DNA from 2 places in the Actinomyces sp. ICM39 genome. Region 2 is predicted to be linked to the other one. Evidence: riboswitches for the same ligand, from Rfam matches in the RefSeq annotation. Region 2 holds a riboswitch; the other holds the start of a gene.
The links. A riboswitch is a leader RNA that binds a small molecule or an ion and turns the genes downstream of it on or off. The one in region 2 is predicted to bind ZMP and ZTP.
Positions count from the first base shown of each region.

Region 1: another riboswitch for ZMP and ZTP. It lies ahead of purH (bifunctional phosphoribosylaminoimidazolecarboxamide formyltransferase/IMP cyclohydrolase); the one in region 2 lies ahead of glyA (serine hydroxymethyltransferase).

Region 1 covers NZ_ALCB01000099.1:1,018-7,029, forward strand. The annotation lists partial or broken gene guaA (glutamine-hydrolyzing GMP synthase) at 1-336, opposite strand, end outside; gene HMPREF1137_RS06130 (biotin transporter BioY) at 488-1,072, opposite strand; gene purH (bifunctional phosphoribosylaminoimidazolecarboxamide formyltransferase/IMP cyclohydrolase) at 1,220-3,061, opposite strand; ZMP/ZTP riboswitch at 3,085-3,169, opposite strand; gene HMPREF1137_RS06140 (cell division protein PerM) at 3,173-4,696, opposite strand; gene sucD (succinate--CoA ligase subunit alpha) at 4,770-5,690, opposite strand; gene sucC (ADP-forming succinate--CoA ligase subunit beta) at 5,717-6,012, opposite strand, start outside.
Region 2 covers NZ_ALCB01000096.1:15,809-21,820, reverse strand. The annotation lists gene glyA (serine hydroxymethyltransferase) at 1-1,208, opposite strand, end outside; ZMP/ZTP riboswitch at 1,248-1,332, opposite strand; gene HMPREF1137_RS05995 (sugar transferase) at 1,642-2,337, shown strand; gene HMPREF1137_RS05990 (WecB/TagA/CpsF family glycosyltransferase) at 2,955-3,734, opposite strand; gene HMPREF1137_RS05985 (fibrinogen-like YCDxxxxGGGW domain-containing protein) at 3,740-6,012, opposite strand, start outside.

The DNA.
Region 1 (6,012 bases), on a different contig from region 2:
GTCCCCGGCCACGGTAGCCTCGGTGTGCCCGTACTCGCGGGTGCCCGTGCGACCGACGGTGCCACCAAGGGCGTGAGCCATGGTCTGGAAGCCGTAGCAGATGCCCAGCACGGGCACGCCGGCCTCGAAGATCGCGGGATCGACGGAGGGCGCGCCCTCCTCGTACACGGAGGACGGGCCGCCGGACAGGATGATGGCGGCGGGCTCCTTGGCGAGCATGTCCGCCACGCTCATGGTGTGGGGGACGATCTCGGAGTAGACGTTAGCCTCACGCACGCGGCGCGCGATCAGCTGGGCATACTGCGCGCCGAAGTCGACGACGAGGACGGGATGCATGTCAGAAGCGTTCACCCTGCCAATGGTACCCGCGCGCGCCCCGCCCCGTCGCACTCCATTACGTATGTCACCACTGCGCACGCCGGATACGGCGACGGCCCCGCCCCCGGGTGGGGACGAGGCCGACTCGCGTGACGCTGGAGCGCGCGGCTCAGCGGAAGATGGAGCGCAGCACCGGGAAAGCGCCGGTGGCCACGGCGGCCTTGACCAGGTCGCCGATGATGAAGGGCACGAAGCCCTTCATCAGACCCTGCTCAAGGGTCATGTGCGCGAAGGGGATCATCCAGGCCAGGCCCAGGATGTACACGGAGAACAGGGACACGACTGCGGTCGGCGCCATGGTGAGGACGCGGCGGTCGGCGCCGCGCTGGGCGGCCAGGCCCGCGATCGCGGCAACGAGCAGGTAGCCGAGGATATAGCCGAAGGAGGCGAAGGCCCAGCCGACGTTCGTGCCGGTGAAGACCGGGGCGCCGGCGACGCCGAGGAGGGCGTAGGAGGCGACGGAGATGAGGCCTCGGCGCGCGCCAAGGGTCGTGCCGACCGAGAGGGCGCCCAGCGTGCCGAGCGAGACCGGCACGGGCGTGAAGGGCAGCGGGACCGAAATGCGGGCCAGCACGATCATGGCGACCGTTCCGGCGGCGATCAGTGCGATCTCGCGAACGATCGTGCCGCCGAGGCGGTCGGCGAGAACGCGGTTTTCGCGCGCGGCAACGGGGGAAGCGGTCAGGGTGGTCATAGAGCGCCTTTCAGCAGGGCTAACAGCCATTTATTCAACAATTGAACGATATGCTGCCCGCCGTTCCCTGTCAAGCACACGGAGGCAAATCTCAGGGGGCGAGCGCCACACCGGCGCTCGCCCCCTGGAGCCCATGAACGGGTTTGATCAGTGCGCGAAGTGGCGCGTTCCCGTCAGGTACATCGTGATGCCCGCAGCATTCGCAGCGTCAATCGACTCCTGATCACGCACCGAGCCGCCGGGCTGGACGACAGCCTTCACGCCCGCGTCGATGAGCACCTGCAGTCCGTCCGCGAAGGGGAAGAACGCATCCGAGGCGGCGACCGCGCCGATGGAACGCTGCTCGGGAGCCTCGGCCACAACCTCGGACGCGCGAGCGCCGCCCGCACTGTCCACGTTGGAGGCCGCCGCGTCACCCGTCGAGCGCGAGCCCAGCGTGTTCGCACGCTCAACTGCCAGCTTGCAGGAGTCCACGCGGTTCACCTGGCCCATGCCCACGCCCACCGAGGCGCCGTCCTTGACCAGCAGGATCGCGTTAGAACGAACCGCGCGCACCGTGCGCCACGCGAACTCCAGGTCCGCCAGCGTCGCCTCGTCGGCGGGAGCACCGGCCGCGAGCGTCCAGTTCTCCGGGGAATCGCCGGGCGCGTCAATATCGTCGCGCTCCTGGACCAGCAGGCCGCCGCTGATCTGCTTGAACTCGTACGAGCCACGAGCCGGGGGCTCAACCTGCAGAACGCGCAGGTTCTTCTTCGCGCTCAGCACCTCGAGCGCGCCCTCCTCGTAGCCGGGGGCCAGCACGACCTCGGTGAAGATCGGGACGATCTGGCGGGCCAGCTCCACGCTCACCGGGCGGTTCACGGCAATCACACCGCCGAACGCCGACACGGGGTCGCAGGCGTGCGCGAGGCGGTGCGCCTCGGCCACATCATCAGCCACCGCGATACCACAGGGGTTCGCATGCTTGATAATCGCGACGCAGGGGCGCTCGTGATCGTAGGCGGCGCGGAGGGCGGCGTCACCATCCGTGTAGTTGTTGTAGCTCATGGCCTTGCCGTGCAGCTGGCGCGCGTTCGCGATGCCCGGGGCCAAGGCCTCGTCGTCGGCATCCTCGTCCTCGAAGGACTCGTCGATCTCGCGGTACACGGCCGCGCCCTGGTGCGGGTTCTCGCCGTAGCGCAGCGACTCCACGCGCTCGAAGGCGTCGGCGACGAACACGGGCATGCCCGAGGCATGTCCCTCCTCCTCGGGCACCGCCACCACGTAGTCTTCCTCGGTCTGGTAGCCCAGCGACTCCAGGAACGCCGCGTCGGAGGCGTCCAAGTGAGACTCGGCAGCCTCATCGAGGGTCTCGCGCACATCCTCAAGATCCAGCTCATCGGCCAACCAACCGGCAATCGCCAGGTCGTAGGTCGCCGTGTGGGCGAAGGCCTCGGCGGCCAGCACGCGGCGCTGCTCGAGGGTGAAGCCCTCCCCCGCCACGGCCTCGGCGACGTCCGCGTAACGCTCCGGAGAGGTCACGACCGCGACCGACGGATGATTCTTCGCGGCGGCACGCACCATGGACGGGCCGCCGATGTCGATCTGCTCGACGCACTCGTCAAAAGACGCGCCAGAAGCGACCGTGTCCTGGAACGGGTACAGGTTGCACACGACCAGGTCGAAGGCCTTGATGCCCAGCTGCACGATCTGCTCGCGGTGCGCGGCCTTACGCTGATCGGCCAGAATGCCCGAATGGATGAAGGGGTGCAGGGTCTTCACGCGCCCCTCGAGCACCTCGGGGAAACCGGTCACGTCGTCGACCGGGGTGACAGCCACGCCAGCGGCCGCGATGCGGGCAGCCGTAGAGCCGGTAGAGACGATCTCCACGCCGGCCTCGCCAAGGGCGCGAGCGAGGTCCTCCAAGCCCGTCTTGTCATACACAGAGATCAGGGCCCGCTTGATCGGGCGCACGTCGATGGGTTCCAGGTTGTCCAGGGAGACGGACATAGTTCCTCCAGGTTGAGACCAAACCCAGGCGCCCAGGCGGGCGACGCCTCGCGGGAAATGCGGCCGCTCCCCGGTGGTCATCCACCCTCGCCAGTCGCGGCGACTCCCAGTCTAGTTCAGGCCCTCGCGCCGCGTCGCCTTCGTCTCGGGGTCTTCCTCGTCACCTTCGGCCTGGACCGGTTCGATGTCCGCGGCACCCTCGGCGGCAGTTTCGCTGGTCTCCCCGGGCATCTCGTCCGCGGCCTGCTCGTCCGTGTCGACCACCGCTTCGAGATCCTCAGCCCCGGCCTCGTCGGCACCTGCTTCCGTGTCGCCCGTCTCAGCGGGATCGGAGGCCTCAGCCCAGGCCTCGTCCGCCGTCGAGGCAGTGGCCCCCACGCGGGACGCGCGCTCGGCGGCGCGGCGGCGCAGGGCCTCGCCCTCGTTGCGCACGCGACCGGCACCCTCGCCGAGGAGGGCTCGCGTCGTCGGGTGGGTCGCCAGAGCAATGATCAGCGCGGGCAGGGCGATCTCAAGCACCAGGGCGAGCGTCGCCCACCCCACGCGCGGGCCCATCGAGGCCAGGCGCACGGACCCCAGGCTCATCGTCGCACTCCACATCCACAGGGCCGTCACCGAGGCGACGATCACCGAGGACAGGACACCCTGGGCAGTCTGGTGCAGCAGGTGCTCACGACGGAACGAACGCGACGCGACGACGCCAAGGCCGATACCCAGCGCGATCGGCGCAAGAATCACCCACATGCCGGGGGCCGTCTCCGGGACCGCGCCCAAGAGTGGAATCGGCGGAATCGGGCCGGTGCCCGCCACCACCGGAGAATGCAGCGAATCCGTCGCCGTCAAGAAACCCGCGCCCGACCACCAGGAGGCAGCCCACGCCATGACCGTGGGCGCAAAAAGCAACTGAGCCCCCACGATAAAAGCGGTATCCGCGCCCGAGGCGGCACCCAGAATCTCCTGGATCCCAGCCATGCGGCTCCACCCCGCGACGAGCGCAATCACCGACGCCACCGCAGACGCAGCCACGAGCGCGAGGACCGACAGGCCTCCCAGCTTCAGGCCGCCCGAAATCCAGTGCTGCATCGCCGGGGCCTCATTGTCGCGCGAATACCCCGACGCAACGAACCACACCGAGCCGATCAGCGGAATCAGAATCGCGCCGAGCGTGCCCGTCCACCAGTGCGAATAGATGCCCGACGCGCCCGCCAGCAGCCACGACGTCAGCAGGAAACCGGGCACCGCGAACAGCGCCGCGCTACGCGGGAAACCAGCCGTCGCGCGCAGCAGAATCCGCACCAGCACGATCAGCAGAGCGCCCACCAGCGTCGGAATCGCGCGGTAATGCACTCCCCCAACCACCGACGTTCCGCCAATGACGGCGGCCCACAGGTCACCACCCAGGCCGAGAGCATCACGCGGCGTCGTGTCATTCATCCACGAGTTCGAGCGCAGCGTCAGGTAGGCGATCATCGTGAACACCGTGATCAGACCCCAGCCCGCAAAGGCTGCCTCAACACCCGCGAGCACACCGCGCGCCCAGCCCTGCGGGACGGCCACACGGATCGTCGCTCGATCCGCCACGTACGTGGTCGTGGTCCGCCGGGGGCTGGGTACTTCTCTGATGCGCTCGCTCACAGGCCCATAGTGTCAGAATCGGCCCGGGGCCGCGACGCTGCGCGCCGACCCCGGGCCGATTTGTGCTGTGACGTTAGCGCGAGAGGATCTCGCGCGCGATCTCCGCCGTCTGCGAAGGAGTGCGACCCACGCGCACGCCCACGGCCTCGAGCGCCTCCGCCTTCGCGGCAGCCGTACCGGACGAACCGGACACGATCGCGCCCGCGTGGCCCATGGTCTTACCCTCGGGGGCCGTGAAGCCAGCGATGTAAGCGACGACGGGCTTCGTCATGTTCTCCTGGATCCAGGCGGCCGCACGCTCCTCGGCGTCGCCGCCAATCTCGCCGATCATGATGACGAGGTCCGTGTCGGGGTCCGCCTCAAAAGCCGCCAGCGCGTCGATGTGGGTGGTGCCCACGACCGGGTCGCCGCCGATACCCAGGCACGTCGTGAAGCCGAAGTCGCGGAGCTCGTACATGAGCTGGTAGGTCAGCGTGCCCGACTTGGAGACGAGGCCGAGGCGGCCCGGTCCCGTAATGTCCGCCGGGGTAATGCCCAGGTTCGCCTGCCCGGGCGAGATGATGCCGGGGCAGTTCGGGCCGATCAGGCGCACGCCCGCCGCGAGCGCGCGCTCGACGACGATCGTGGAATCCTGGACGGGAATGCCCTCGGTGATGAGGACGATCGTCTCGATCCCGGCCTCGATTGCCTCGAGGGCGGCGCCCTTCGCGAAGGCCGGGGGCACGAAGATGACGGAGGCGTTCGCGCCGGTGGCCTCGCGGGCCTCGGCAACCGTGCCGAAGACGGGGACCTCAACCTGGCCGTCAGTCACCTTGTCGGCGCCCGGGCCGTAGCCCTGCACGTCGAAGGTGACGGTCGTGCCGGCCTTGCGCGGGTTCGTGCCGCCCACGATGGCCGTGCCCGCGCTGAGCATGCGCTGGGTATGCTTGCGGCCCTCGGCGCCGGTCATGCCCTGGACGATGACCCGGGTGTCAGAGTTGACGAAGATAGTCATAGTGTTCTCCTGCGGTTCTCGGGTCGTTACTTCGACGAGGCCTCGGCTGCGAGCTCAGCTGCACGCCGGGCCGCGCCGTCCATCGTTTCTTCCATGTGGACGAGCGGGTGCGCAGCCTCGGCGAGAATCGCGCGACCCTCCTCGACCTTGTTGCCGTCAAGGCGCACGACGAGGGGCTTCGAGGCCGCGTCGCCCAGCGTCTCGAGCGCGCCGATGATGCCTCGGGCGACCTGGTCGCACGCGGTGATGCCGCCAAAGACGTTGACGAACACGGAACGAACCTGCTCGTCTCCGAGGATGATATCCAGGCCCTTCGCCATGA
Region 2 (6,012 bases):
CCGCCGGACGCACCCTGGGACAGGGTCGTGCCGATGATGTCCGCAACCTCGGCGAAGTCCTCGGCGTCGAAGCCGCGCGTCGCGAGGGCGGGGGTGCCGATGCGCAGGCCCGAGGTGACGGCCGGCGGACGGGGATCGAAGGGAACGGCGTTACGGTTGACGGTAATACCGACCTCGTGCAGCAGATCCTCGGCCTGCTGACCGTTGAGCTCAGAGTCGACCAGGTCGACGAGGACGAGGTGCACATCGGTGCCGCCCGTGACCAGCTTGATACCGGCCTTCTTCGCATCGTCAGCGCCCAGGCGCTCGGCAATGATCTGCGCGCCCTCGAGGGTGCGGCGCTGGCGGTCCTTGAATTCGTCGGTCTGCGCGACCTTCATGGCGATGGCCTTCGCGGCGATCACGTGCATGAGGGGGCCACCCTGCTGGCCGGGGAACACGGAAGAGTTCAGCTTCTTGCCCCACTGCTCGCCGCGCGAGGACAGGATCATGCCGGAACGAGGACCACCCAGCGTCTTGTGAACGGTCGTCGTCACCACGTCGGCGAAGGGGACGGGGTTCGGGTGCAGACCCGCAGCCACGAGGCCTGCGAAGTGAGCCATGTCCACCCAGAGGGCGGCGCCGACCTCGTCCGCGATGTCGCGGAAGGCCTGGAAGTCGAGGTGACGCGGGTAGGCGGACCAGCCGGCGATGATGACACGCGGGCGCTCCGCAAGGGCAGCCTCACGAACCTTCTCGGGCTCAATGCGCATGGTCTCACGGTCAACCTCGTAGGCGACGGCCTTGTAGTTCTTACCCGAGAAGTTCAGGCGCATGCCGTGGGTCAGGTGACCACCGTGGGCCAGGGACAGGCCCAGGATCGGGTCGCCGACATTCGCCATGGCCATGAGCGCTGCAGCGTTGGCCTGCGCACCAGCGTGAGGCTGAACATTCACGTAGTCGCCACCGAAGACCTGCTTCGCACGTTCGATGGCGAGAGACTCCGCGACGTCCACAAACTCGCAGCCACCGTAGTAGCGGCGACCCGGGTAGCCCTCGGCGTACTTGTTGGTGAGGACCGAGCCCTGCGCCTCGAGGACGGCGCGCGGAACAAAGTTCTCCGAGGCGATCATCTCGAGGGTGTCACGCTGACGGCCAAGCTCGGCGTCCAGAACGGCCTGAATCTCAGGATCCAGCTGCGCAAGTGTCATGTCATTGAGGGAATCCATGGGGTTCTCCTATTGATCATCCGATGATGGTTGGCAGTGGCCTCTAGCCCAGGCGGGCGGCTATCGATGCCGACGCGTCGCTCCCCGGTGGTGGCCCACCTGTTCGCCAGTCACGACACGCTGACCAGTCTATCGCTCGGCGGTTTTCCGCGCATTCTGCCAAGGTGTCAGCAAGCTACCAGCTGGTCACAGGACCTTCAGATCTGACTTGCACAACTCGTCAGGTGCACGAAATCACAGCCTTTTTTCGCTTGTACTTAACCCTTTGGTTAGCAACCAAGCTAACCATATGGATAGACTAGGGTTAACACCTAACGGTGACTGAGTTGCGCGGGGATCATTTACTCAGTAAATATCCCAGTTTGGAGCGGTTTTCTCCGCTCTAACCGACATGCAGCATTTGAGTTTGAGGAAGTAGAAGGAAGACGCACAGATGACAACCTTGACGAAGCCCACCGCACGAGCCGCATCCACGGCTCTCGCATTCGAGCACGCGTCGGATCTTGCCGCCTCCGCCGACAACGCCATCAAGCGCATGTGCGACATTTTCGCAGCTCTCTTCGGCATTATCCTGCTGACTCCGCTGTGGATCATCGTCGCCCTCATGGTGCGCCTGAACGACGGCGGCCCCGCTTTCTTCACCCAGGAGCGAGTCGGGCTCGACGGCAAGACTTTTACCATGTTTAAGTTCCGCACCATGCGCGTGGACGCCGAAGAGCTCAAGGAATCCCTCATGGAGGCCAACGAAGCAGACTCTTCCGCCGGAAATTCGATCATGTTCAAAATGGCGAACGATCCGCGTATTACACGCATCGGAGCCTTCCTGCGCAAGACGTCGATCGACGAGCTGCCCCAGCTGTTCAACGTGCTGCGTGGCGACATGTCGCTCGTTGGCCCGCGCCCCCCGCTCCCCAGCGAGGTCGCTCAGTACGAGCCGCGCGTCATGGGCAAGTTCGCCGTTCGCCCCGGCATTACGGGCCTCTGGCAGATCTCCGGCCGCTCGAACCTCTCCTGGGATGAGACCGTCCACCTGGACCTCTCCTACGCCCAGCACCGCTCCCTGACCCTCGACACGTGGATCATGCTCCAGACTATTCCCGCGCTCCTGCGTCACGAGGGCGCCTACTAAGTCTTTCCTCTCTGTGTGTGATTGGGTGTGGCCCGAGCCGATTGGCTCGGGCCACACCTTTATTCTCAACACCTCATCGTGCTCCATCAGCGGCTTGCCAGAACGCATACGACGGCGCAAACACGCGCGCCTCACCCATTGTGAGACCACGTCGACAAACGAACACCGTGCGATAGCGCTCGATTCACACTACGCGGCAGTGTGCACACAGTGAGCAGTTCACAACTCTTACGAGAGCTTGACACTTAAACGCAGGAGCGCTCTTTACCACCTGCATTACAGGGAGCCGTCACACCCTCATAATGTTTTATGTGGGCCACGCCATTCACTGCATAACCCTTTTTAAGCATCCATCAAGAAGCGTTTTGAGACACGTTCAGCGCCACGTTCCCTCCCTCGTGCGCGCCCCTTATGCACTCCCGAAAGCCGACCACTGCTCATGCACGAAAGAGGGCCTGACCTGTCGCTTTCCACCTTGATGCAGCGCACGTCGCCATATGCGAGACCAGCCACAGCATCCATAGACGCCGACAGCCGTCACCAGTCGATCTGGCGATGCAAAGGAGGCCGGACCCCGCAGGGCCGGCCTCCTTCACAGCGACTAGCGTCAACCTCTATCAGCGAAGCGTCACACCACCGACCAGTCCGAGATCGTCGAAGCTACCCATCGCCTCGAGCCGCGAGATGAGCTCGGGCGCGTGAGCGACGAAGTCGAGGGCTTCGACGGTGTAGCGCTTCGTGAGGCGCTTCGGCTCATGCGCGATGCGCCAGGCCCACCCGAGGCGGGCGGCATGCACCCAGTCCGGGAAGTAGTCGTCGGCGGCACGCGCATACTGGTCGATCCAGCCGCCCGCGGTACACACGGAGGCCTCGGGAAGGAGCTCGAGCACGACGGAAGCGACGACTTCCTGCAGACCCGCGCCTAGGCCAACGATCACGAGTCGTGGATCGAAGGAGGTGAGCACAGACGGATCCGCCTTGAATCGACGCAGCCCCTCGTAGCCGTCGATGACCTGGACGTCGAAACGCGACAGGCGCTCGGCTGCAGCCTGACCAGCCTCGGGCACAGCACCAATGAGGGTGATGCGAGTGCCATCAGCGAGACGGTCGAAGACATGCGGCAGAACGAGGTCAGCAGAGGTTCGGGCGACCTCGTGGCCTGCTGCACGCAGGCGCATCTGCAGCAGTGTCCCATCGAAGCCAACTGTGTTCATGCGCGCGAGCGCACGGAAGTCGGCGTGCAGGAGGGACCAGTGATTCAGCCACGTGGTGGTGTGCCCGCGGGTGAGCACACGCTGCGCCATGGCGTCGAACGCGGGGTCGGTCGCGAGGGCGCCGACCGCGCCGGCGGCCTCGACCTCTTCCGAGCCGCCGGCAGGGGTAGACGTCAGGGTCATGGAGATCACCTCACCAGGCTTGCCTTGAGATCGAAGGTCACGGATGCGGCGTTCGCGTAGTTGGCGTGCGATTCGACCGCGATACGATTGACGCCGTCCCTGAGCACCTTGCGAGGCACCGTGACCCGCACGAGGTTGTTCTTCGCCGCAGTGAGGCCCACGTTGGAGGAGGCTCGCGTGTTGGCGTCGATCGTGCCCTCCGGCATGTTCACGCGCTTGATTTCGGTGCCGTTGACGTAGATGACTGCGCCATCGTCAACGCGGACATCGAGGGTGAGCTCGAAGTCTGCGCTGAGGGTACCGAAGTTGATGTCACGCACGAAGTAGTTCGTGATGGCTCGGTTCGCCGCAGGCATCGTGAAGGGCGTACCGGCGTCGCGGTCGCCCCAGCCGAGCGGGCTGGCGCCGTGCTTCCACGAGGACAGGTCGGCGGTGGAGTTCCACTTGGCGTCGGGCGCTTCCTTGGAGTTCCAGTAGTTCCAGTACATGCCCGAGAACAGGAAGGGTCCGAAGTTAAGCGCAGACACGTCGAGGACCTCGAGAGGCTTGTCCGGGTCAGGCGTGAGCGGAACATCCGGCTGCGGCTGGGGTGCCGGCTCCGGTTCGGGCGCGGGAGCGGGTGCCGGCTCGTTGCCCTTAGTGACGACCTGGACCATGCCGTCGATGGTCATCGACGAGCTGGAGCGGTAGTTCAGGTGTGTTTCGACGGCCAGCGTGTTCGCGCCGGCGACCAGCTTGTCCGCGGGGACGAAGACCAGCTGTCGGTCGGCTCGCGCAGAGGGCGTCGAGACAGAGGCGGATGCGAATGTAGACGCGTCAACCGTTCCATCGCCCATGCGCTGGCGAGCCACCTCGTTGCCGTTGACGTACACCACGGCACCATCGTCAGCCGTCACGGCGACGTTGACGCCGCCGATGGCGGTGGGATCAGCGACCGTGAAGTTGATTCGCGCGTAGGTGGTGACGGGGCGGGTCTTGGCCGTGCCCGGGGTCAGCTTCGTGTTGAGGCCGGGGCCGCCGTAGCCGATCGGGGATGCACCGCGGCTCCATGCAGAGTCGTCGAACGAGGTCTGGGCCCAGTTCTCGGCGACCGGATCGGTCGACCAGTGGTACGCCCAGGTGTCGTCCTCGTCCACGAGCAGCGAAGAATCGTCGGGCTGCGCGGGCTTACCGTTGGAGTCGACCACGTAGGCGTGCGTGGACGCGCCGCGCAGGCCGTCGGAGGCGACAGCGCGCACGAAGAAGCGGTTCTTGCCGCCCAGGGGCACGGTCACGGAGTTCGAGGTCGTGGTGGCGATCGGACGATCGTCACGCAGGATGTCGTAGGAGACGGCACCGGGCACGGAGGACCACTTGAGGGTCACCTGCTGGGAGTTGCCGTCGGAGGCGCGCAGGTTGGCGGGCACGGCGGGTGCGGTAGCGTTGCGCGCAGGCATGCGCACGAAGCCGCCGGACCACTGTCCCGAGGTGAGCGACGTGTAGGAGTAGTTGAAGTCGCCGCCTGCCCACAGCGCGCCGTCGTCGCCCATTTCGAGGGCCCACGCGCCGGTGAAACGCTGGGAGGACAGGCGGTAGGGGGTCCAGCCGAGCTGGCGGCCCGTGGCCTCGTCCCAGCCGCCGACCCACTGGATTTCGTCGGCGCGCGTCCAGGAGGTGCCCAGCGTCAGGTAGTGGTAGGCGTCCTGGAAGGCGAAGTCGGAGCAGTGGCACGAGGCGTAGACGACACCCGTGGCGGAGCGGGTGCTCGCCTGAACGTCTCCGCCGTTCTGCATGGTGATGGAACCCGAGGTGCGGGTCATCGAGTCGGAGTTGTATCCGAAGAGCGAGTGCTGCGAGCCGCCGAAGTACACGCGGCCGTTGCGCGCGGTGACGGTCTGCTGGTACTTGCCGATCAGGTAGGAGTGCTGGAAGGTCCAGGACGAGTCCAGCGCAGCGCCGGTGGCTGTGGACAGTCGACCCGCATTTTCGACGACCAGGTTGTGCGCGCGCGTGAAGTAGCCGGCAGCGTAGTAGTAGGTCTCGTTTTCGTCAACGTCGATATCAATGACGGTGCCGTTGAACTCGGGGTTCCACGAGCGGTCGGGCTTGCCGTTGATATCGAGGCGCGCGCCGTTACGGGCATAGGTCCACGACGCACCGTTGCCCTGGAAGTGCGTGAAGATACCGCCCAGGTAGATGTGGTCGTTGATGATCTTGATGGACTTCACCGAGACGCGGCCACCGTTGGCGCCGGTGCGCGCCTGCAGGGTCCACGACGGGTCAATCTGACCGGTCGCCG